Regions from separate parts of the Streptomyces roseifaciens genome, predicted to be linked through region 2. Evidence: predicted binding sites of a transcription regulator. Region 2 holds the regulator's gene; the other holds the start of a gene.
The links. Region 2 encodes HrcA, which represses chaperone genes, less so after heat shock. Its sites were predicted from a motif close to TTNGCACTCNGNNNNNCNGAGTGCNAA; they were not measured.

Region 1: a site for HrcA is predicted at 5,199-5,225, ahead of groL (chaperonin GroEL). Genes of this name have one in related genera too.

Annotation. Positions count from the first base shown of each region.
Region 1 is NZ_LNBE01000004.1:2,109,591-2,119,474, forward strand. It holds gene AS857_RS26735 (alpha,alpha-trehalose-phosphate synthase (UDP-forming)) at 1-1,423, opposite strand, end outside; gene AS857_RS26740 (glucosyl-3-phosphoglycerate synthase) at 1,465-2,412, opposite strand; SAM riboswitch class I at 2,589-2,732, shown strand; gene thrC (threonine synthase) at 2,750-4,033, shown strand; gene AS857_RS26755 (ubiquitin-like small modifier protein 1) at 4,137-4,412, shown strand; gene AS857_RS26760 (cold-shock protein) at 4,836-5,042, shown strand; gene groL (chaperonin GroEL) at 5,388-7,010, shown strand; gene AS857_RS26770 (PTS transporter subunit EIIC) at 7,101-8,654, opposite strand; gene murQ (N-acetylmuramic acid 6-phosphate etherase) at 8,662-9,843, opposite strand.
Region 2 is NZ_LNBE01000004.1:421,909-431,792, reverse strand. It holds gene AS857_RS41535 (helix-turn-helix transcriptional regulator) at 442-1,188, opposite strand; gene AS857_RS18980 (16S rRNA (uracil(1498)-N(3))-methyltransferase) at 1,308-2,060, opposite strand; gene AS857_RS18975 (nitronate monooxygenase) at 2,057-3,187, opposite strand; gene dnaJ (molecular chaperone DnaJ) at 3,339-4,475, opposite strand; gene hrcA (heat-inducible transcriptional repressor HrcA) at 4,476-5,492, opposite strand; gene AS857_RS18960 (MBL fold metallo-hydrolase) at 5,679-6,431, shown strand; gene AS857_RS18955 (DUF3097 domain-containing protein) at 6,437-7,264, shown strand; gene hemW (radical SAM family heme chaperone HemW) at 7,351-8,583, opposite strand; gene AS857_RS18945 (AMP-dependent synthetase/ligase) at 8,712-9,884, opposite strand, start outside.

The DNA of each region.
Region 1 (9,884 bases), 1.7 Mb from region 2:
CGGCCAGCCGCTTGGTGCGCTCCGCCCGCTCCCCGGGGTCCATCAGCAGCGCCAGGTGCAGCGCGCGGGCGGTGGCCTCCACGTCGTACGGGTTGACGGTGATCGCCTCGTCGCCCAGCTCGGCCGCCGCCCCGGCCTCGCGCGAGAGCACCAGCGCGCAGCCGTGGTCGGAGACCACCGGCACCTCCTTGGCGACGAGGTTCATCCCGTCCCGGATGGGGTTGACCAGGGCCACGTCCGCGAGCCGGTACGCGGCCAGCGAGCGTGCGAAGTCGTCCTTGACGTGCAGGGCGACCGGCTCCCAGCCCTCCGTGCCGAAGTCGGCGTTGATCCCGCGCGCGACCCGCTCCACCTGGGCGGTGTAGTCGCGGTAGACGGCGAGGTCCTGGCGGGAGGGGTAGGCGAAGGCGACGTGCACGACCTTGCCGCGCCACTGCGGGTGGTCCTCCAGCAGCAGCCGGTACGCGTACAGCCCGCGCACGATGTTCTTGGACAGCTCCGTGCGGTCCACGCGCACGATCGCCCTGCGGCCCGGGCCGATCTGCGCCCTGAGTGCCGCCATGCGCTCCTCGACGTCCGCCCGGTGCGCCCGCTCGCGCAGGAAGTCCCCGTCGGCGCCGAGGCCGTGCACGCCCAGCCGCGTCGTCCGCCCCTCGAAGCGCACCTCGGCGGCGCGCCCCTCGCCGTCCCGCACGACCTCCGCGCCCAGCACGTCCGCGCAGCACGCGGCGAACGCCTCGGCCCAGCGCCGGGTCAGGAAGCCGGCCCGGTCGCCGCCGAGCACGCCCTGCAGCAGCTGCCCGGCCACGTCGTCCGGCAGCATCCGGAAGTAGTCCGGCGGGGCCCAGGGGGTGTGCGAGAAGTGGCCGATGCGCAGGTCTGGGCGGCGCGCCCGGAGCAGGCCCGGCACGAGCGCCAGGTGGTAGTCCTGGACGAGCACCGCGGCGCCCTGCGCGGCCTCCTCGGCGACGGCGTCCGCGAACGCCGCGTTGTACTCCTCGTAGGCCGCCCACTGCGTCCGGAACTCCCGGTCGAAGGAGGGCTCCAGGGGCGTCTGGTAGAGCATGTGGTGCACGAACCACAGCACGGAGTTGGCGATGCCGTTGTACGCGGCGGCGAAGGTGTCCGGCGGGATGTCGAGCATCCGCACGTGGTGGCCGCCGGTGTCGTCCGTGGGGAGTCTTCGGCCGGCGGCGCGGGCCGCCTCGCGGTCGCCCTCGCCCAGGGCCGCGCACACCCACACCGCGGCCCCGCCCTCGGCGTCGCGCTGTATCGAGCTGAGCCCGGAGACCAGCCCGCCGCCGCCGCGCCCGGCCACGAGGGTGCCGTCCTCGCTGCGCCGGTACGAGACCGGGCCGCGGTTGGAGGCGACGACGATCGGCGCGGCGGCGATCGATGCGGTGTGCACGTGCTCAGCGACCATGTGGCCAGCCTTGCCGCGGGAAGAACCGCTCAAACGTACGCTTACGCGGCGTGCCGCTGCGCGTACTCGGGTATTCCGGCCATCGGCGGCCGCTCCTCCGTGTCCACCGCGTACGTCCGCGGAACGAAGCCCTCCGAGGTCCGTTCGAACTGCGTCAGCGCAGGTCGCACCAGGTGCCCCCGGGCCAGCCGGAGCTGCGCGGTGCGGTAGATGGCGGCGGCCATCCGGCCCAGCGCCCGCCCGTCCTGGTGGCGGTGCTTGCGCACGCCCACGTCCACCTGGGCCAGCGCCCCCAGCCCGACCGTGTGCAGCGCGTCCACCAGAAGGCCCAGCTCCACGCCGTAGCCGACGGGGAACGGCAGCTGCTCCAGGAGCGAGCGGCGGGCCGCGTACTCGCCGCCGAGCGGCTGCACGAAACCGGCCAGCTGCGGCCAGTGCAGATTCAGCAGGGGACGGGCCACGAGCTCGGTCACCCGGCCGCCCTGGCCGACGGCCTCGCCCAGCGGGCGGTCGTACATCGCCTTGACGAAGTGCACGCCCGGGTCGGTCAGCAGCGGGCCCACGATCCCCGACACGAAGTCCGCCGAGAACTCGCGCAGGTCGGCGTCCACGAAGCAGACGATGTCGCCGGTCGTCGCCAGCAGGGAGCGCCACAGCACCTCGCCCTTGCCCGGCAGCGCAGGCAGGCTCGGCAGCACCTCGTCCCGGTGCACCACGCGCGCGCCGGCCGCCGCGGCGACCTCCGCCGTACGGTCCGTGGAGCCCGAGTCGATCACCACCAGCTCGTCCACCAGCGGCACCGCGTCCGACATCAGCTCGCGGCGGATCGTCGCCACGATGGTGCCGACCGTCGGCTCCTCGTTCAGCGCCGGCAGGACGACGCTCACCGTGGTGCCGGAGGCCCGTTTGGCGGCCAGAAGCATGTCGAGCGGACGATCAGCAGCGGACCAGGACCGCTCGGCCAGCCAGCGCTCCACCTCTTCCAGCACGTGTACGACTCCCTGTCTCACGGACGTTCTGCGACGCGTTCTGTGACGCATCTCGCGGTGCGGACGCCCCTCTCAACGGGCCGTCCCTTCCGTTACAGTCTTGAACAACGCGGACCGCCGTCCTATGTCGGGGGTCGCCGCGTGCACAAACGCCTGGGCCCTGCCCAGCGCCATACCGCTCATCCAGAGGGGCAGAGGGACACGGCCCGTTGAAGCCCCGGCAACCCTCCAGCCGGTCTCATCGCATATGCGGCGAGGCTCCCGGCGGGGAAGGTGCCAATTCCGTCTCGTGGCGACGTACGCCGCGAGGAAGATGAGGAGAAAGGGCCTCGCCTCCATGGCTGTGCAGTCTGTTGAACCCTCTACCACTTCTGTGGACCTCGGACCCGCCGCGGCACTCTCCTGCCGCGAGTGCGGAGAGCGCTTCGACCTCGGTCCCATCTTCGCCTGCGCCCTGTGCTTCGGTCCCCTCGAAGTCGCCTACGAACTGCCCGCCGACGGCTCGGAGGCCCTGCGCAAGCGGATCGAGGACGGCCCCGCGAACATCTGGCGCTACGCCCCCCTGCTGCCCGTCCCCGCCGACGTCGCGGACAAGCCCAGCCTCAACCCCGGCCTCACCAAGCTCGTCAAGGCCGACAACCTCGCCCGCGAGCTGGGCGTGACGGGCGGCCTGTACGTCAAGGACGACTCCGGCAACCCGACGCACTCCTTCAAGGACCGGGTCGTGGCCATCGCGGTCGAGGCCGCCCGCGCCTTCGGCTTCACCACGCTGTCGTGCTCCTCGACCGGGAACCTGGCGGGTGCGGTCGGGGCCGCGGCCGCCCGGGCCGGGTTCAAGTCGTGCGTCTTCATCCCGCACGACCTGGAGGCCGGGAAGGTCGTCATGGCCGCGGTGTACGGCGGCGACCTCGTCGGCATCGAAGGCACGTACGACGACGTCAACCGCTTCTGCAGCGAACTGATCGGCGACCCGCTGGGGGAGGGCTGGGGCTTCGTCAACGTCAACCTCCGGCCGTACTACGGCGAAGGGTCGAAGACGCTCGCCTACGAGATCTGTGAGCAGCTGGGCTGGCGGCTGCCGGACCAGATCGTCGTGCCGATCGCCTCGGGCTCACAGCTCACGAAGATCGACAAGGGGCTCAAGGAGCTCGTCGCGCTGGGGCTGGTCGAGGACCGCCCGTACAAGATCTTCGGAGCGCAGGCGGAGGGCTGCTCGCCGGTCGCGCGCGCCTTCAAGGACGGGCACGACGTGGTGCGGCCGGTGAAGCCGGACACGATCGCGAAGTCCCTCGCCATCGGCAACCCGGCCGACGGGCCGTACGTGCTGGACATTGCGCGGCGGACGGGTGGGGCGGTCGAGGACGTGAGCGATCCGGAGATCGTCGATGCGATCCGGCTGCTCGCCCGGACGGAGGGGATCTTTGCCGAGACGGCGGGTGGGGTGACGGTGGGGGTGACGCGGAAGCTGATCGAGAGTGGGCTGCTCGACCCCTCCCTCACGACCGTCGTGCTCAATACGGGCGACGGGCTCAAGACGCTCGACGCCGTTGCGGCGGGGCCGACCGTGACGATCCGGCCGTCGTTGGCGGCGTTCCGCGACGCGGGGCTTGCTGCCGTCTGACGCCTGCGGGCCGTTGTGCCCACCCTCCCCCAAACTTCGTCCGGGGGTGCCCCCAGCCCTGCGGAAGGCCTGCCCACAACTTGTTCTCGAAGGAGCTCCTCCCATGAGCGTCACCGTTCGTATCCCCACCATCCTGCGCACCTACACCGGCGGGAAGGCCGAGGTCTCCGCCGAAGGTGCGACCCTCGCCGATGTGCTCCGGTCCCTGGAGGAGAACCACGCCGGCATCGCCGCCCGTGTGCTCGACGACGCCGGCAAGCTGCGCCGGTTCGTCAACGTCTACGTCAACGACGACGACGTCCGCTTCGAGCAGGGGCTGCAGACGCCCACCCCCGACGGCTCCGCCGTCTCCGTCATCCCCGCCGTCGCGGGCGGCTGAGGTTTCACAGGGTTCCTCCGTTATTGCCGCACGACGTCCCCGGAATCGCCCCGTCCGTGAAGCGGACGGGGCGATTCCGCCTGTTGAGCGCGATACAGTTGGGGCGATCCCCGCCCGGCGTCAGTGCCGAACGCATATGAGAACCCGTCAAGTTGTGCGCGAAGTGTGTGCACGAAATGCCGGGTTGGTTGCGTTATACCCGGCCCGACTTGCCCTGAAATACCCGGAGTTCAGTCGATTTCCTCGATCGGCCATGCCCGGAATTCTCGTCCGAGTGACCTGTTGCAGACGGCATCCGTGCAGATACATTCAGCCGCGGTCGACGCGTTCCGGCGCACACCCACTGGGCTGCCAGGGGGTGAGGTCTGACCCGGGTCCGCGAAGTGCGGTCCTGCGCAAGGGCCAGTAATAGGGGAGTTAGGCATGGCTCAGGGCACCGTCAAGTGGTTCAACGCGGAGAAGGGCTACGGCTTCATCGCGGTCGACGGTGGTGCGGATGTATTCGTCCACTACAGCGCGATTCAGATGGACGGTTACCGCACCCTCGAGGAGGGTCAGCGGGTCGAGTTCGAGATCTCGCAGGGCCAGAAGGGGCCGCAGGCGGACATGGTGAAGCTGCAGCAGGTCTGATCGCGGCGCATCGACCACCGGCTCGCTCGGTTTGCAGAGGGGCCCGCACCCGACGGGGTGCGGGCCCCTCGCGCGTGTGCGGGGCGCGTGGGGTGGGTACGGCTGCCTGGGGCCCCTGCTCCCGGCGCCCCGTGGGCGTGACCGTCCCCCGAGGCGCTTGCACTCTCCCTGGTCGAGTGCTAATCATTGGGCTTAGCACTCTCCGAGTGAGAGTGACAGATTTGGACCGTCGGTGAGGTCCGTGGGCCAGGCGGGGCAAGGAACCGCAGGGTACGCAGGCCGTCCGTCGCGGGCGCCAGTGCGGTCCGGAGCAGTCTCCACCCCGTCCTGGGAGGACCACTTCACATGGCCAAGATCATCGCGTTCGACGAGGAGGCACGGCGCGGTCTCGAGCGCGGGATGAACCAGCTCGCCGACGCCGTCAAGGTCACCCTCGGCCCCAAGGGCCGCAACGTCGTCCTCGAGAAGAAGTGGGGCGCCCCCACGATCACCAACGATGGTGTCTCCATCGCCAAGGAGATCGAGCTCGAGGACCCGTACGAGAAGATCGGCGCCGAGCTGGTCAAGGAGGTCGCGAAGAAGACGGACGACGTCGCCGGTGACGGCACGACGACCGCGACCGTCCTGGCCCAGGCCCTGGTCCGCGAGGGCCTGCGCAACGTCGCCGCGGGTGCCAACCCGATGGCGCTGAAGCGCGGTATCGAGAAGGCCGTCGAGGCCGTCTCCGGTGCCCTGCTCGAGCAGGCCAAGGACGTGGAGACCAAGGAGCAGATCGCCTCCACCGCCTCCATCTCCGCCGCCGACACCCAGATCGGCGAGCTCATCGCCGAGGCCATGGACAAGGTCGGCAAGGAAGGCGTCATCACCGTCGAGGAGTCCCAGACCTTCGGTCTGGAGCTGGAGCTCACCGAGGGTATGCGCTTCGACAAGGGCTACATCTCGGCGTACTTCGCCACCGACATGGAGCGTATGGAGGCGTCCCTCGACGACCCGTACATCCTGATCGTCAACTCCAAGATCGGCTCGGTCAAGGACCTGCTGCCGCTCCTGGAGAAGGTCATGCAGTCCGGCAAGCCGCTGCTGATCATCGCCGAGGACGTCGAGGGCGAGGCCCTGTCCACGCTCGTCGTGAACAAGATCCGCGGCACCTTCAAGTCCGTCGCCGTCAAGGCCCCGGGCTTCGGCGACCGCCGCAAGGCCATGCTCGGTGACATCGCCATCCTCACCGGTGGCACCGTCATCTCCGAGGAGGTCGGCCTCAAGCTGGAGAACGCCGGTCTCGACCTGCTCGGCCGCGCCCGCAAGGTCGTCATCACCAAGGACGAGACGACCATCGTCGACGGTGCCGGTGACAGCGACCAGGTCCAGGGCCGCGTCAACCAGATCCGCGCCGAGATCGAGAACAGCGACTCGGACTACGACCGCGAGAAGCTCCAGGAGCGCCTCGCGAAGCTGGCCGGCGGCGTGGCCGTCATCAAGGCCGGTGCCGCGACCGAGGTCGAGCTCAAGGAGCGCAAGCACCGCATCGAGGACGCCGTTCGCAACGCGAAGGCGGCCGTCGAGGAGGGCATCGTCGCCGGTGGTGGCGTGGCCCTGCTGCAGGCCTCCCAGGTGTTCGAGAAGCTGGAGCTCGAGGGCGACGAGGCCACCGGTGCCGCCGCCGTCAAGCTGGCCCTGGAGGCCCCGCTCAAGCAGATCGCGGTCAACGCCGGTCTCGAGGGCGGCGTCGTCGTGGAGAAGGTGCGCAACCTGACCCCGGGCCACGGTCTCAACGCCGCCACGGGCGAGTACGTCGACCTGGTCGCCGAGGGCATCATCGACCCGGCCAAGGTCACCCGCTCCGCCCTGCAGAACGCCGCGTCCATCGCTGCGCTCTTCCTCACCACCGAGGCCGTCATCGCCGACAAGCCGGAGAAGGCCGCCGCGGCCGCTCCGGGCGGCATGCCGGGCGGTGACATGGACTTCTGATCCTGACGGATCACTTGTCCTGAACGCTGTACGCCGAGGGCGGCACTCCCTGCGAAGGGGGTGCCGCCCTCGGGCGTACCGCCTTTGCCCTCAGTCGCCGGACGGGCTTCTTTCCCCACCGGCGTTCAGCTCGCGCAGCGACTCGCGGCTCAGGCCGAACGCGTACGTCGCCACGAACCCCGCCGCGTAGCCCACCAGCAGGCCCGCCCCGTAGACCGCCACCGCCCGGACCGGGCCGTGGCCGCCCTGCAGCAGCGGGAACAGGGCCCAGCCCGACGGGCCGATGGCCGTCGAGCCGACCGTGTCGCCCAGCTGCCCCAGCAGTCCCACGAACGCTCCTCCGAACGCGCCGCCGATGCAGGCGGTGACGAACGGGCGGCCCAGCGGCAGGGAGACGCCGTAGATCAAAGGCTCGCCGATGCCCAGGAGCCCGGCCGGCATTGCGAACCGGATCGTCCGGCGCACCGAGGTGTTGTGCGACAGGCGGACGTAGAGGGCGAGGGCCGCGCCCACCTGGCCGGCGCCCGCCATCGCGAGGATCGGCAGCAGCACCGTGTGGCCCTGCTGCTGGATCAGGGTCGTGTGGATGGGGATGAGGGCCTGGTGCAGGCCCAGCATCACCAGCGGCAGGAACAGCCCGCCGAGGACGAAGCCCGCCGCCGCCCCGCCGTTCGCGAGCAGCCAGTCGGCGAAGTGCCCGATGGCCGTGGCGACCTCGCCCGCCGCGTACATCAGCCCGTACAGCGTGACCAGGCCCGCGACCAGGACCGTCACCGTCGGGGTGACCAGCACGTCCAGGGCCTCGGGGACGCGGCGCCGGCACCACCGTTCGACGTGCGCGGCGAGCAGGGCCGCGGCCAGCGCACCGAGCACCCCGCCCTGGCCGGGTACGAGCTTCTCGCCGAACGCGGTCACCCGGTCCACGCCGGGGAAGACGATGATCGCCGCGACGGCCCCGCCCAGGACGGGGGTGCCGCCGAACTCCTTCGCCGTGTTGTAGCCGACGAAGACCGCGATCAGGGACATGAAGCCCGACGCGCACGCGGTCAGCGCGGGGGCCAGCGCGGGCAGCCAGTGGAGGTTGGCGAGCAGCCCGGCCAGGCCCGCCACGATGCCGCAGCCGATCAGGGCGGGGATCAGCGGGACGAAGATCTGGGCGATCCGGCGCAGGAACTCCTTGGCCGGGGTGGCGTTGCGGGCCTTGCGCTCGGCCCGGAGCGCCGCGCCGCGCTCGGCCAGCGTCTCCGCGGTGACGGCCTCTCCGGTGACGGCCTCTCCGGTGACCGCCTCCCCGGTGACGGTCTCTCCGGTGACCGTTTCTGCGGTGACCGCTGCCGCGGTGGCCGCCTCCACGTGCCGCGCGAGCTCCGGCGCGACCTTGGCCACCGCGCCCGGACCGAGCACGATCTGGAGGGCCGCGCCGTCCTCGACGATGCCCAGCACCCCCGGAAGGGCCCGCAGTTCGCCGCGCCGGACGGCCGACGGGTCCCGGACGGTCACCCGCAGCCGCGTCATGCAGTTCGTGACGGAGGTGAGGTTGCCGACGCCGCCGAGGAGGGGCAGGAGCGCGGCCGCCGTGCCGGCGCCGCGGCCGCGCTCCCCTCTCGGGCCGTCGTCCGGCGCGTCCGGAGGGTCCGGTGCCATGGTGCGGCTACCCATGTGCCGTTTGGAGGGCCGTGCGCAGGTGACCGCCCGACTCGTCCAGGAGGCGCGCGGCCGTGCGCCCGTCGACTCCGCCGAGGACGACGAGGATGGCGTGCTTCACCTCGCCGCCGGTCTCCGTCAGGGCGGCCTCTATCTCCTGCTCGGAGGCGCCCGTGGCCAGGGCGACGATCTGCCGGGAGCGGGCACGCAGCTTGTCGTTGGTGGCCCGCACGTCGACCATCAGGTTCCCGTACGTCTTGCCGAGCCGGATCATGGTGATCGTCGAGAGCATGTTGAGGACGAGCTTCTGGGCGGTGCCGGCCTTCAGCCGGGTCGAGCCGGTGAGCAGCTCGGGGCCGACGACGACCTCGATGGCGTGGTCGGCCGCCCGGCCGAGGGGCGAACCGGCGTTGCAGGACACGCCGATGGTCAGCGCCCCGGCGGCGCGGGCGTGCTCGACGGCCCCGACCGCGTAGGGGGTGCGGCCGGACGCGGAGATGCCGACGACGGTGTCGGCCGGGCCGACACCGAGGGCGGCCAGGTCGCCCGCGGCCAGCTCCAGGCTGTCCTCGGCGCCTTCGACGGCGGTGACGAGCGCCGTCGCGCCGCCCGCGATCACGCCCATGACCTGCGAGGGGTCGGTGTTGAAGGTCGGCGGGCACTCGCTGGCGTCGAGCACGCCGAGGCGGCCGGCGGTGCCCGCGCCCGCGTAGACGAGCCGGCCGCCGCGGGCCATCCGGGCGGCGGTGGCGTCGATGGCGGCGGCGATCTCGGGCAGCCGGGCCGCGACGGCGGCGGGGACGCCGGCGTCCTCGCCGTTCATGATCCTGGCGATGTCGAGGGTGGGCAGCCGGTCGATGTCCGCGAGGTCGGGGCGGAAGGCCTCGGTGGTGAGGGCGGCGAGCTCGCTGCGGAGGGCGCTGCGCGCCCGCGATGCCGGGTCCGGCGAGGCGCCGGACGGTGCGGAGGCGCCCGGCGGGGCGGGGGTGCCGGATGCCGTGGCCGGGCCGGACGGCGTGGCTGGGCCGGATGGCGTGGACGAGCCTGTCCGCGCGGGCGCCTCCGCGCCGGACGTCGCGGGAGCGCCCGGCCCGGCGGCCGTGCCGGACGGCACCGGCGGGTCGGACGGCGCGGGGGAAGCGGCCGCGGCTGCGGCTGATGCGGATGACGAAGCAGAAGAAGAGGCCATGGGCGGACGGCTCTTTCCTTGCGTGCCGGGCGGGCCGGCTT
Region 2 (9,884 bases):
CCGGACCGTCTCCGGTCGTGGTGCGGCCTCAGGGGCAAGTGCTAGCTTGGTGGACGTGCGGCTGGGCGCCCGGTCGCGCAAAGACCCCCGCCGCGGAGGGCTAGTCCGTGACGAGGGTCGACCGAAAGTGACGGACGGTTTTGACCGTCAGCCCTCAGCCTGTGTGAGGACTGCCGGTCACCGTCCCGTCAGCCACCTCCCGAACTCGCGGATCACCGCGAAGATCCGTTCGCGAAGCGGCTTCTTCCGGTGGCGTCCCATGGGCGCCCCCTCCCTACAAACGCACCCTGCCCGGGGGTGCTCCGGAGGACGCCCACGCCGGGCGCCCTGGGCGAGCGTCCGGAGGGATGGATCCACGTCCTCGTGGGAGGGGGCGCACGAGGTGCGCCACAGATCACAATAGCGTTTGCCAGCCAGCGAGTTGGGCGAATGCCCGACCCGTCAGGCGACGAGCCCGCCCTGCCGGGCGACCACCAGCGTCGACACCCGATTGTTCGTGCCGAGCTTCCGATAGATCCGTTCCAGGTGACGGTTCACCGTGTGGGGCGAGATCGTCAGCCGGCGGGCGATCGCCGCGGCGGTGAGGCCTTCGGCCAGCAGGCCCAGTACGGTGACTTCCCGCGGCGTCAGATCGCTTCCGACGGCCGGGACGATCGCGCTGCGCAGGCGGCGCAGTTCGTACACGTGGTTGGCCATGGTCTGGATGACCGGCTGCATGCGGGTCAGGAAGGCGAGGTCCCGGTCGCCGAAGTCGCCGCGGCGGCCCACGAGGGCGACGCACATCTTGCCGTCCTCGCAGGCGAGGGGGACGCCCACCTGCTGGGTGACGCCGAAGTCCCGGCGCGCTTCCCGGTACCACTGGGTGTTGCGCCAGTCGTCGCAGATGTCGGTGATCTTCACCGGGGCCTGCTCGGTCATCCCGTACTCCAGGAGCGGGTGGCCTTGAAGGATCCGCCGTTCGACCAGACCGTCGACGATCTTGGTCAGGGCGTCCGGTGCCCAGCCCCGTACCGATCCGGTGCCTTCTGCGATCCGTACTTCCGAGAACGTCGCCGAGTCGCAGCCCAGCGAGTCCAGCAGCTCCCGGGCGATCAGGTGCCAGGCAGAGCCCAGGTCCTCGTGCTCCAGGACCGCGACGACCAGGTCGAGCATGCGCCCGTAGTCCCGTGTGCGGAGTTGTGCTGCCATGGCAGAGCTCGCTCCCCCCTCGTGACCCCCGTCATCCTCATACTTCTCGAAGTCGTCTTACGCGCGCCTGCGGCGCACCACCCGCGGCGCACCACCCGCGGCCCGCCGCCCGCCGCCCGTCAGGACCAGCGTCCCGTACGCCCCAGCAGCAGCGCAGCGGCAGCCGTGCCCGCGGTCGATGTGCGAAGGACGCTGGCGCCCAGGCGGTACGGCTGGGCGCCGGCCTCGGCGAACGCCGCGAGCTCCTCGGGGGAGACGCCGCCTTCGGGGCCGACCACGAGGACGATGTCGCCCGTCGCGGGCAGTGCGGCCGTGGCGAGCGCAGCGCTGTGGCCCTCCTCGTGGAGGACGGCGGCGAAGGCGGCGCCGGCGAGCAGCCCGGCGACCTGGCGGGTCGTCATCGGCTCGGCGACGTCGGGGAAGCGGAGGCGGCGGGACTGCTTGCCGGCCTCGCGGGCGGTGGCGCGCCACTTGCCGAGGGACTTCAGGCCCCGGTCGCCCTTCCACTGGGTGATGCAGCGGGAGGCGGCCCAGGGGACGATCGCGTCGACGCCGGTCTCGGTCATGGTCTCGACGGCGACTTCGCCGCGGTCGCCCTTGGGCAGGGCCTGGACGACGGTGATGCGGGGTTCGGGCTGCGGCTCGGAGCGTACGGACGTCACGGCGACGTCGAGCCGGTCCTTGCCCTCGACGGCGGCCACGGTGCCGAAGGCGCCATTGCCCTGACCGTCCGTCAGGCCGATCTCCTCGCCGACCCGGAGGCGGCGGACGGAGACCGCGTGGCGCCCTTCGGGGCCGTCGAGGGGGAAGACGGTACCGGGGAAGACCCCCGTCAGGGCGTCCTCCTCGACCAGGAACACCGGCGCTGTCATGACTCGCTCCCTCGCATTTCGCTCCCCCGCGTCTCGCTCCCCCGTACCGTGCCCCGCTCCCCCTGCGTCGATGTGTCCCGTGCCGCGTCGAGTTCGGTGATGAGCGTCTCGATGAGCGCGGCGGCGGGCAGGGGCCGGACGAGCCGGTGGCCCTGGCCGGCCCACAGGGCCATCGCCTGCGGGTCGCCCGCTTGGGCGGCGGCCTTGCGCAGCCCTGCCGTCAGGTAGTGGACCTGGGGGTAGGCGGCGGGGGCGTACGGGCCGTGCTCGTGGATGAAACGGTTCACCAGCCCGCGGGCGGGACGGCCCGAGAAGGCCCGGGTGAGCTCCGTACCCACGAACATCGGGTCGGTCAGGGCTTGTTTGTGCAGGGCGTGGGCGCCGGACTCGGGGCAGGCCAGGAAGGCGGTGCCGAGCTGCGCGGCGCTCGCGCCCGCGGCGAGGACGGCGGCTATCTGCTCGCCGCGCATCAGCCCGCCGGTGGCGATCACGGGGAGGTCGACGGCGTCGCGGACCTGGGCGAGCAGGGACAGCAGGCCGAGGCCCGCGCCCGCGCCGTCGGCGTGCGGGTCGTCGCGGTGGGTGCCCTGGTGGCCGCCGGCCTCGATGCCCTGGGCGCACACGGCGTCCGCACCGGCGTCGCGGGCGGCCAGCGCCTCGGCGGCCGAGGTGACGGTGACGACGGTCAGCGTGCCGGCGGCGGCGAGGGCGGCGACGGCCTCGCGCGAGGGGCAGCCGAACGTGAACGAGACGACCGGCACGGGGTCGTCGAGGAGGATCGCGAGCTTCGCGTCGTAGGCGTCGTCGCCGCCGTGGTCCCGGTCGCCCAGCGGCGTCTCGTACCAGGCGGACTCGCCGGCGAGCTGCTCGGCGTAGACCTCGACGGCCGCCGGGTCGGCGGCGGGTGGCTGCGGCATAAACAGATTCACACCGAAGGGTGCGGCGGTGCGGGCGCGAAGCTGCTTGATCTCTTCGTACATCGCCGCGGGCGTCTTGTAACCGGCGGCCAGGAAGCCGAGGCCGCCGGCCTCGGACACCGCGGCCGCGAGGGCGGGCCCGGAGACGCCGCCGGCCATGGGCGCCTGCACGACCGGGTGCCGGCACAGGCCGGTGAGCGCGGAGGCCACCCTGGGTTCGTATGCCATGACCACATCGTGTCACAGACCATGTCAATCACCGGACGGGCTCGATCCGAGCCCGTCCGGTGAAAAAGACCACACAGGTGCGTAGAGGACCAGGGGGAAGCGGAGCGCTCAGCGTCCGTCCCCGGCCCAGCGCCTACCGCCCGTTGAACGCATCCTTCAGCCGCGAGAACAACCCCTGCTGCCCGGGCTTGAACTCGCCCATCGGCCGCTCCTCGCCCCGCAGCTTCGCCAGCTGCCGCAGCAGCTCTTCCTGCTGCGGGTCGAGCTTGTTGGGGGTGATGACCTCGACGTGCACGACGAGGTCGCCCCGGCCGCCGCCGCGCAGGTGCGTGACGCCGCGCTGGTGCAGCGGGATCGACTGGCCCGACTGCGTGCCGGGCCGGATGTCGATCTCCTCGACGCCGTCCAGGGTCTCCAGCGGCACCTTCGTGCCGAGGGCCGCGGCCGTCATCGGGATGGTGACCGTGCAGTGCAGGTCGTCACCGCGGCGCTGGAAGACCGTGTGCGGCTTCTCGTGGATCTCGACGTACAGGTCGCCGGCGGGGCCGCCGCCGGGGCCGACCTCGCCCTCGCCCGCGAGCTGGATCCGGGTGCCGTTGTCGACACCGGCCGGGATCTTGACCGTCAGGGTGCGCCGCGAGCGGACGCGGCCGTCGCCGGCGCACTCCGGGCAGGGGGTCGGCACGACGGTGCCGAAGCCCTGGCACTGCGGGCACGGCCGGGAGGTCATGACCTGGCCGAGGAAGGAGCGGGTGACCTGCGAGACCTCGCCGCGGCCGCGGCACATGTCGCACGTCTGGGCGGAGGTGCCCGGGGCCGCGCCCTCGCCGCTGCAGGTGGTGCAGACGACGGCGGTGTCGACCTGGATCTCCTTGGTCGTCCCGAAGGCGGCCTCGTCGAGGGTCACTTCGAGACGGATCATGGCGTCCTGGCCGCGCCGGGTGCGCGAGCGCGGGCCGCGCTGCGACGCCTGTCCGAAGAAGGCGTCCATGATGTCGGAGAAATTGCCGAAGCCCGCGCCGAAGCCACCGGCGCCGCCACCGCCGCCGGACGCGGAGAGCGGGTCGCCGCCGAGGTCGTAGACCTGCTTCTTCTGCGGGTCCGAGAGCACCTCGTAGGCGGCGTTGATCTCCTTGAACCGCTCCTGCGTCTTCGGGTCCGGATTGACGTCCGGGTGCAGCTCGCGGGCGAGGCGGCGGAAGGCCTTCTTGATCTCGTCCTGCGAGGCGTCGCGCCGTACGCCCAGGACCGCGTAGTAATCCGTGGCCACTTACGACTCCGCCAGGATCTGTCCGACGTAACGTGCCACTGCGCGTACCGCTCCCATCGTTCCGGGGTAGTCCATGCGGGTCGGTCCGACCACGCCGAGTTTGGCGACTGCCTCGTCGCCCGAACCGTAGCCGACGGCGACGACCGATGTGGAGTTCAGTCCCTCGTGAGCGTTCTCATGGCCGATGCGCACCGTCATCCCGGAGTCCTTGGCCTCGCCCAGCAGCTTCAGCAGCACGACCTGCTCCTCCAGCGCCTCCAGCACGGGCCGGATGGTGAGGGGGAAGTCGTGACCGAAACGGGTGAGATTGGCGGTGCCGCCGATCATCAGCCGCTCCTCGGTCTCCTCGACCAGCGTCTCCAGCAGGGTGGCCAGCACCGTAGAAACGGTTCCGCGGTCCTCCTGCTCGAAGGACTCGGCCAGATCCGCCACCAGCTGCGGGACGTCCGTGAACCGGCGGCCCACGACACGGCTGTTGAGCCGCGCGCGCAGATCCGCCAGGGAGGTCTCGCCGATCGGGGCCGGGCAGTCGATCATGCGCTGCTCGACCCGCCCGGTGTCCGTGATCAGCACGAGCATGACGCGGGCCGGAGCCAGCGAGAGCAGCTCCACGTGGCGCACCGTCGAACGGGTCAGCGACGGATACTGCACCACCGCGACCTGCCGGGTCAGCTGCGCCAGCAGGCGGACCGTGCGCCCCACGACGTCGTCCAGGTCGACGGCGCCGTCCAGGAAGTTCTGGATGGCGCGCCGCTCCGGCGTCGACAGGGGCTTGACGCCCGCCAGGCGGTCGACGAAGAGCCGGTAGCCCTTGTCGGTCGGGATGCGGCCGGCGCTGGTGTGCGGCTGGGCGATGAAGCCCTCCTCCTCCAGCGCGGCCATGTCGTTGCGCACCGTGGCCGGGGAAACACCCAGCCGGTGCCGCTCGGTGAGGGCCTTGGAGCCGACCGGCTCCTCTGTGCCCACATAGTCCTGGACGATGGCGCGCAACACCTCGAGCCTGCGTTCGCTCAGCATCGCGCGCACCTCCAAGTCCAGACCGTCTTACGGGGCCCGTTCCTGGCACTCAGCAGTCACGAGTGCCAAAGCCCTCCAGCCAGTGTACGGCCGTGCACCACAGGCAGGGCAAGAGCCGTCCCCGCCGCGTGCCCGCGGCAGGACGCCGGACGGGCAACCGTACCGCGCTCCCGCTAGCGTCCTGGTATGGACAGCGGTCAGCAAGGCCAGGGGCATGCAGCACGGTGGGAGCGGCTCGCGCCGGGCGTCGCGCGCCGCCGAATGCCGACGTGGGACGCCACCGTCGGGGCCGTCGCGGGCAGTACGGGCGTGCTGCTCGTGGACACCGGCTCGACGGTCGCGGAGGGCGCTGAGCTCGGGCGCGAGGTGCGCGAGCTGTTCGGCCGGGAAGTGACGCATATCGCTCTGACGCACCCCCACTTCGATCACGTCTTCGGCACGGCGGCCTTCCCGGGCGCGGAGGTGTACGGGGCCGTGGGCGCCGCCGAGCTGATGCGGCGCGAGCGCGAGGAGCTGCGCCTGGACGCGGAGCGGTACGGGCTCGCGCCCGGGGCCGCCGCGGAGGCCGCCGAGCGGCTGGTCACGCCCCGGCACCCGGTCAGCGGGGAGCTGACGCTGGACCTGGGCGACGGGCCGCGGGTGCTCCTCGCCAACCTCGGGCCCGGCCACACCGCGCACGACCTGGCGGTCTTCGTCGCGGGCTCGGGCGGGGCGCCCGAGGTCGTCTTCTGCGGGGACCTGCTGGAGGAGTCCGGCGAGCCCCAGGCCGGACCGGACGCTCTCCCCCACCGGTGGCCCGCGGCCCTGGACCGGCTGCTGGCGCTCGGCGGCGAGGACGCGCTGTACGTGCCGGGGCACGGGGCGGTGGTGGACGCGGCGTTCGTACGGGCGCAGCGGGACGCCTTGGCGGCACGCTTCGGCGTGTCCCGGGAAGAATGATCGCCATGCGCAGCAGACAGTACGGACCGGACCTGACCCCTCCGTGGAAGCGGAACACGCCCGTGCCCGAGGTGCCGGCCGAGGCCGACCTCGTGGTCGAGGAGGTCACCACCGGTTTCTGCGGGGCGGTGATCCGGTGCGAGAAGACGGCGCAGGGGCCGGTGGTCACCCTTGAGGACCGCTTCGGCAAGCACCGGGTCTTCCCGATGGAGCCTCGCGGCTTCCTCCTGGAGGGGCGCGTCGTCACCCTCGTACGCCCCGCGGGTGCGGCACGCGCTCCCCAAGGGCCCGCGCGGACGGCCTCCGGCTCGATCGCCGTCCCCGGGGCGCGCGCACGCGTCGCCCGGGCGGGCCGCATCTACGTGGAGGGCCGCCACGACGCCGAGCTCGTGGAGCGGGTGTGGGGCGACGACCTGCGCATCGAGGGCGTGGTCGTCGAGTACCTGGAGGGAATCGACGACCTCCCGGCGATCGTCCGCTCCTTCGCCCCCGGGCCGGACGCCCGGCTGGGCGTCCTGGTGGACCACCTCGTGCCCGGCTCGAAGGAGTCGAGGATCGCGGCGGAGGTGACGGGCGATCACGCGCTGGTCGTGGGTCACCCGTACGTGGACGTCTGGGAGGCGGTGAAGCCGTCGTCCGTGGGCATCCGGGAGTGGCCGCGGGTGCCGCGGGGGCAGGACTGGAAGACGGGGGTGTGCCGGGCACTGGGGTGGCAGGAGAACACGGGCGCCGCGTGGCAGAGGATCCTTTCGGGCGTGCGCTCGTACAAGGATCTTGAGCCGGAGTTGCTGGGACGGGTGGAGGAACTGATCGACTTCGTGACGGCTCCATAGCCGCGGCTCCGCCCGCTGCCGGACGGCTAAAGATTTTCAGCCGTCCGGCGATTGAGGACCGGGGTCCGGGGCAGAGCCCCGGGACCTCAGTCCACCAGGTCCCGCACCACCGCATCGGCCAGCAGCCGACCCCTCAGGGTCAGGACCGCGCGGCCCTGCGCGTACGGGCCGGGGTCCAGCAGGCCGTCCGCCAGAGCACGGGCGGCCGCCGCCGCGCCCGCGGGCCGCAGCAGCGACAGCGGGCAGCCGTCCACCAGCCGCAGCTCCAGCAGGATCCGCTCGACCCGCTGGTCCTCCTCCGGCAGGACCTCGCGGCCCGCTCCCGGGGAGCGTCCCTCGGCCAGCGCCTGCGCATACGCGCCCGGGTGCTTGACGTTCCACCACCGCACGCCCCCCACGTGGGAGTGCGCGCCGGGTCCCGCGCCCCACCAGTCCGCCCCGCGCCAGTAGAGCTCGTTGTGGCGGCAGCGGCCGGCGTCGGTCGTGGCCCAGTTGGAGACCTCGTACCAGGAGAAGCCCGCGGCGGTGAGCGCCTCCTCGGCGATGAGGTAGCGGTCGGCGTGGACGTCGTCGTCGGTCATCGGGACCTCGCCGCGGCGGATGCGGCGGGCCAGCTGGGTTCCCTCCTCGACGATCAGCGCGTACGCGGAGACGTGGTCGGGGCCGGCGCCGATCGCCGCGTCGAGGGAGGCGCGCCAGTCGTCGTCCGACTCCCCGGGGGTGCCGTAGATCAGGTCGAGGTTGACGTGCTCGAAGCCGGCCGCGCGCGCCTCGCCGACGCACGCCTCGGGGCGGCCGGGCGTGTGCGTGCGGTCGAGGATCTTCAGGACGTGCTGCCGGGCGCTCTGCATGCCGAAGGAGATCCGGTTGAAGCCGCCCTCGCGCAGCTCCGCGAGGTAGCGCGGGTCGACGGACTCCGGGTTGGCCTCGGTGGTGACCTCCGCGCCGTCCGCGAGGCCGAACTCGTCGCGGATCGCCGCGAGCATCCGCACGAGGTCGGCGGCGGGCAGCAGCGTGGGCGTGCCGCCGCCGACGAAGACGGTCTCGACGGGGCGCGGGTCATCGCCCAGGACCTTCCGTGCGAGGCGGATCTCCTCGGCGACCGTCTCGGCGTAGTTGTCCCGCGAGGCGAGCGCGCCGCCGGAGCCGCGCAGCTCGCTCGCGGTGTACGTGTTGAAGTCGCAGTACCCGCAGCGCGTCGCGCAGTAGGGCACGTGCAGGTAGAACCCGAGCGGCCGCTGCCCGGCGCCGACAAGGGCGTGACGGGGCAGGGCCCCGTCCTCGGGCATGGGTTCGCCGTCAGGCAGTACGGAAGGCATGAGTCCATTGTCCGGCATCGCCGGAGCGGACCGGCCTGGCCGGGACCGCCCCGGTCGGGACCGGCCGGGTCACCGCCCGGAGGGGGACGCCTCGGGACACCTCCCGAGAAGCGATCACCCCGCGGCGATCACTTCTCGCGAGCCCCCTCGTACATCTCCTCGATCAGGTCCTTGTAGCGCCGCTCCACGACCGGCCGCTTCAGCTTCAGGCTCGGCGTGAGCTCGCCGTGCTCGACGTCGAGGTCGCGCGGCAGCAGCCGGAACTTCTTGATCGTCTGCCAGCGCTGCAGGCCCTCGTTGACCCGCTCGACGTAGCCCTCGATGAGCTCGGTGGTCTGCCTGTCCGCGACGACCTCGGCGTAGGACCTGCCCGCCAGGCCGTGCTCGGCGGCCCAGGTCATGAGGGTGGGCTCGTCCAGCGCGAGGAGGGCGGTGCAGTAGTTGCGGTCGGCTCCGTGCACGACGGCGTTGGAGACGAAGGGGCACAGGGCCTTGAAGCGGCCCTCGATCTCGGTCGGTGCGACGTACTTGCCGCCCGAGGTCTTGATCAGGTCCTTCTTGCGGTCGGTGATGCGCAGGTAGCCGTCGGGCGAGAGCTCGCCGATGTCGCCGGTGTGGAACCAGCCGTCGCTCTCCAGGACCTCGGCGGTCTTCTCGGGCAGGCCGTGGTAGCCGGCCATGACGCCGGGGCCGCGCAGCAGGATCTCGCCGTCGTCGGCGATGCGGACCTCGGTGCCGGGCAGCGGCTTGCCGACGGTGCCGGTGCGGTAGGCCTCGCCGGGGTTGACGAAGCTGGCGGCGCTGGTCTCGGTGAGGCCGTAGCCCTCCAGGATGTGGATGCCGGCGCCGGAGAAGAAGAGGCCGATGTCCACGGGCAGCGCGGAGGCGCCGGAGATGCAGGCGCGCAGCCGGCCGCCGAAGGCCTCGCGGATCTTGGCGTAGACGAGGGTGTCCGCGATCCGGTGCTGCGCGGCGAGGCCGAAGGGGACGGTCCTGCTGCCGGTGCGGCGGAAGTTCTCCTGCGAGACCCGGGCGTACTCGCGGGCGACCTCGGCGGCCCAGCGGAAGATCTTGTACTTGGCCCCGCCGCCCTCGCGGGCCTTGGCGGCGACGCCGTTGTAGACCTTCTCGAAGATGCGCGGGACGGAAGCCATGTAGGTGGGCCGGACGACCTTGAGGTTCTCGGCGATCCGGTCCTGCCGCCCGTCGATGGCGGTGACGTGCCCGGTGCTGATCTGGCTGCAGGTCAGCACCTTGCCGAAGACGTGGGCGAGCGGCAGCCACAGGAACTGCACGTCGTC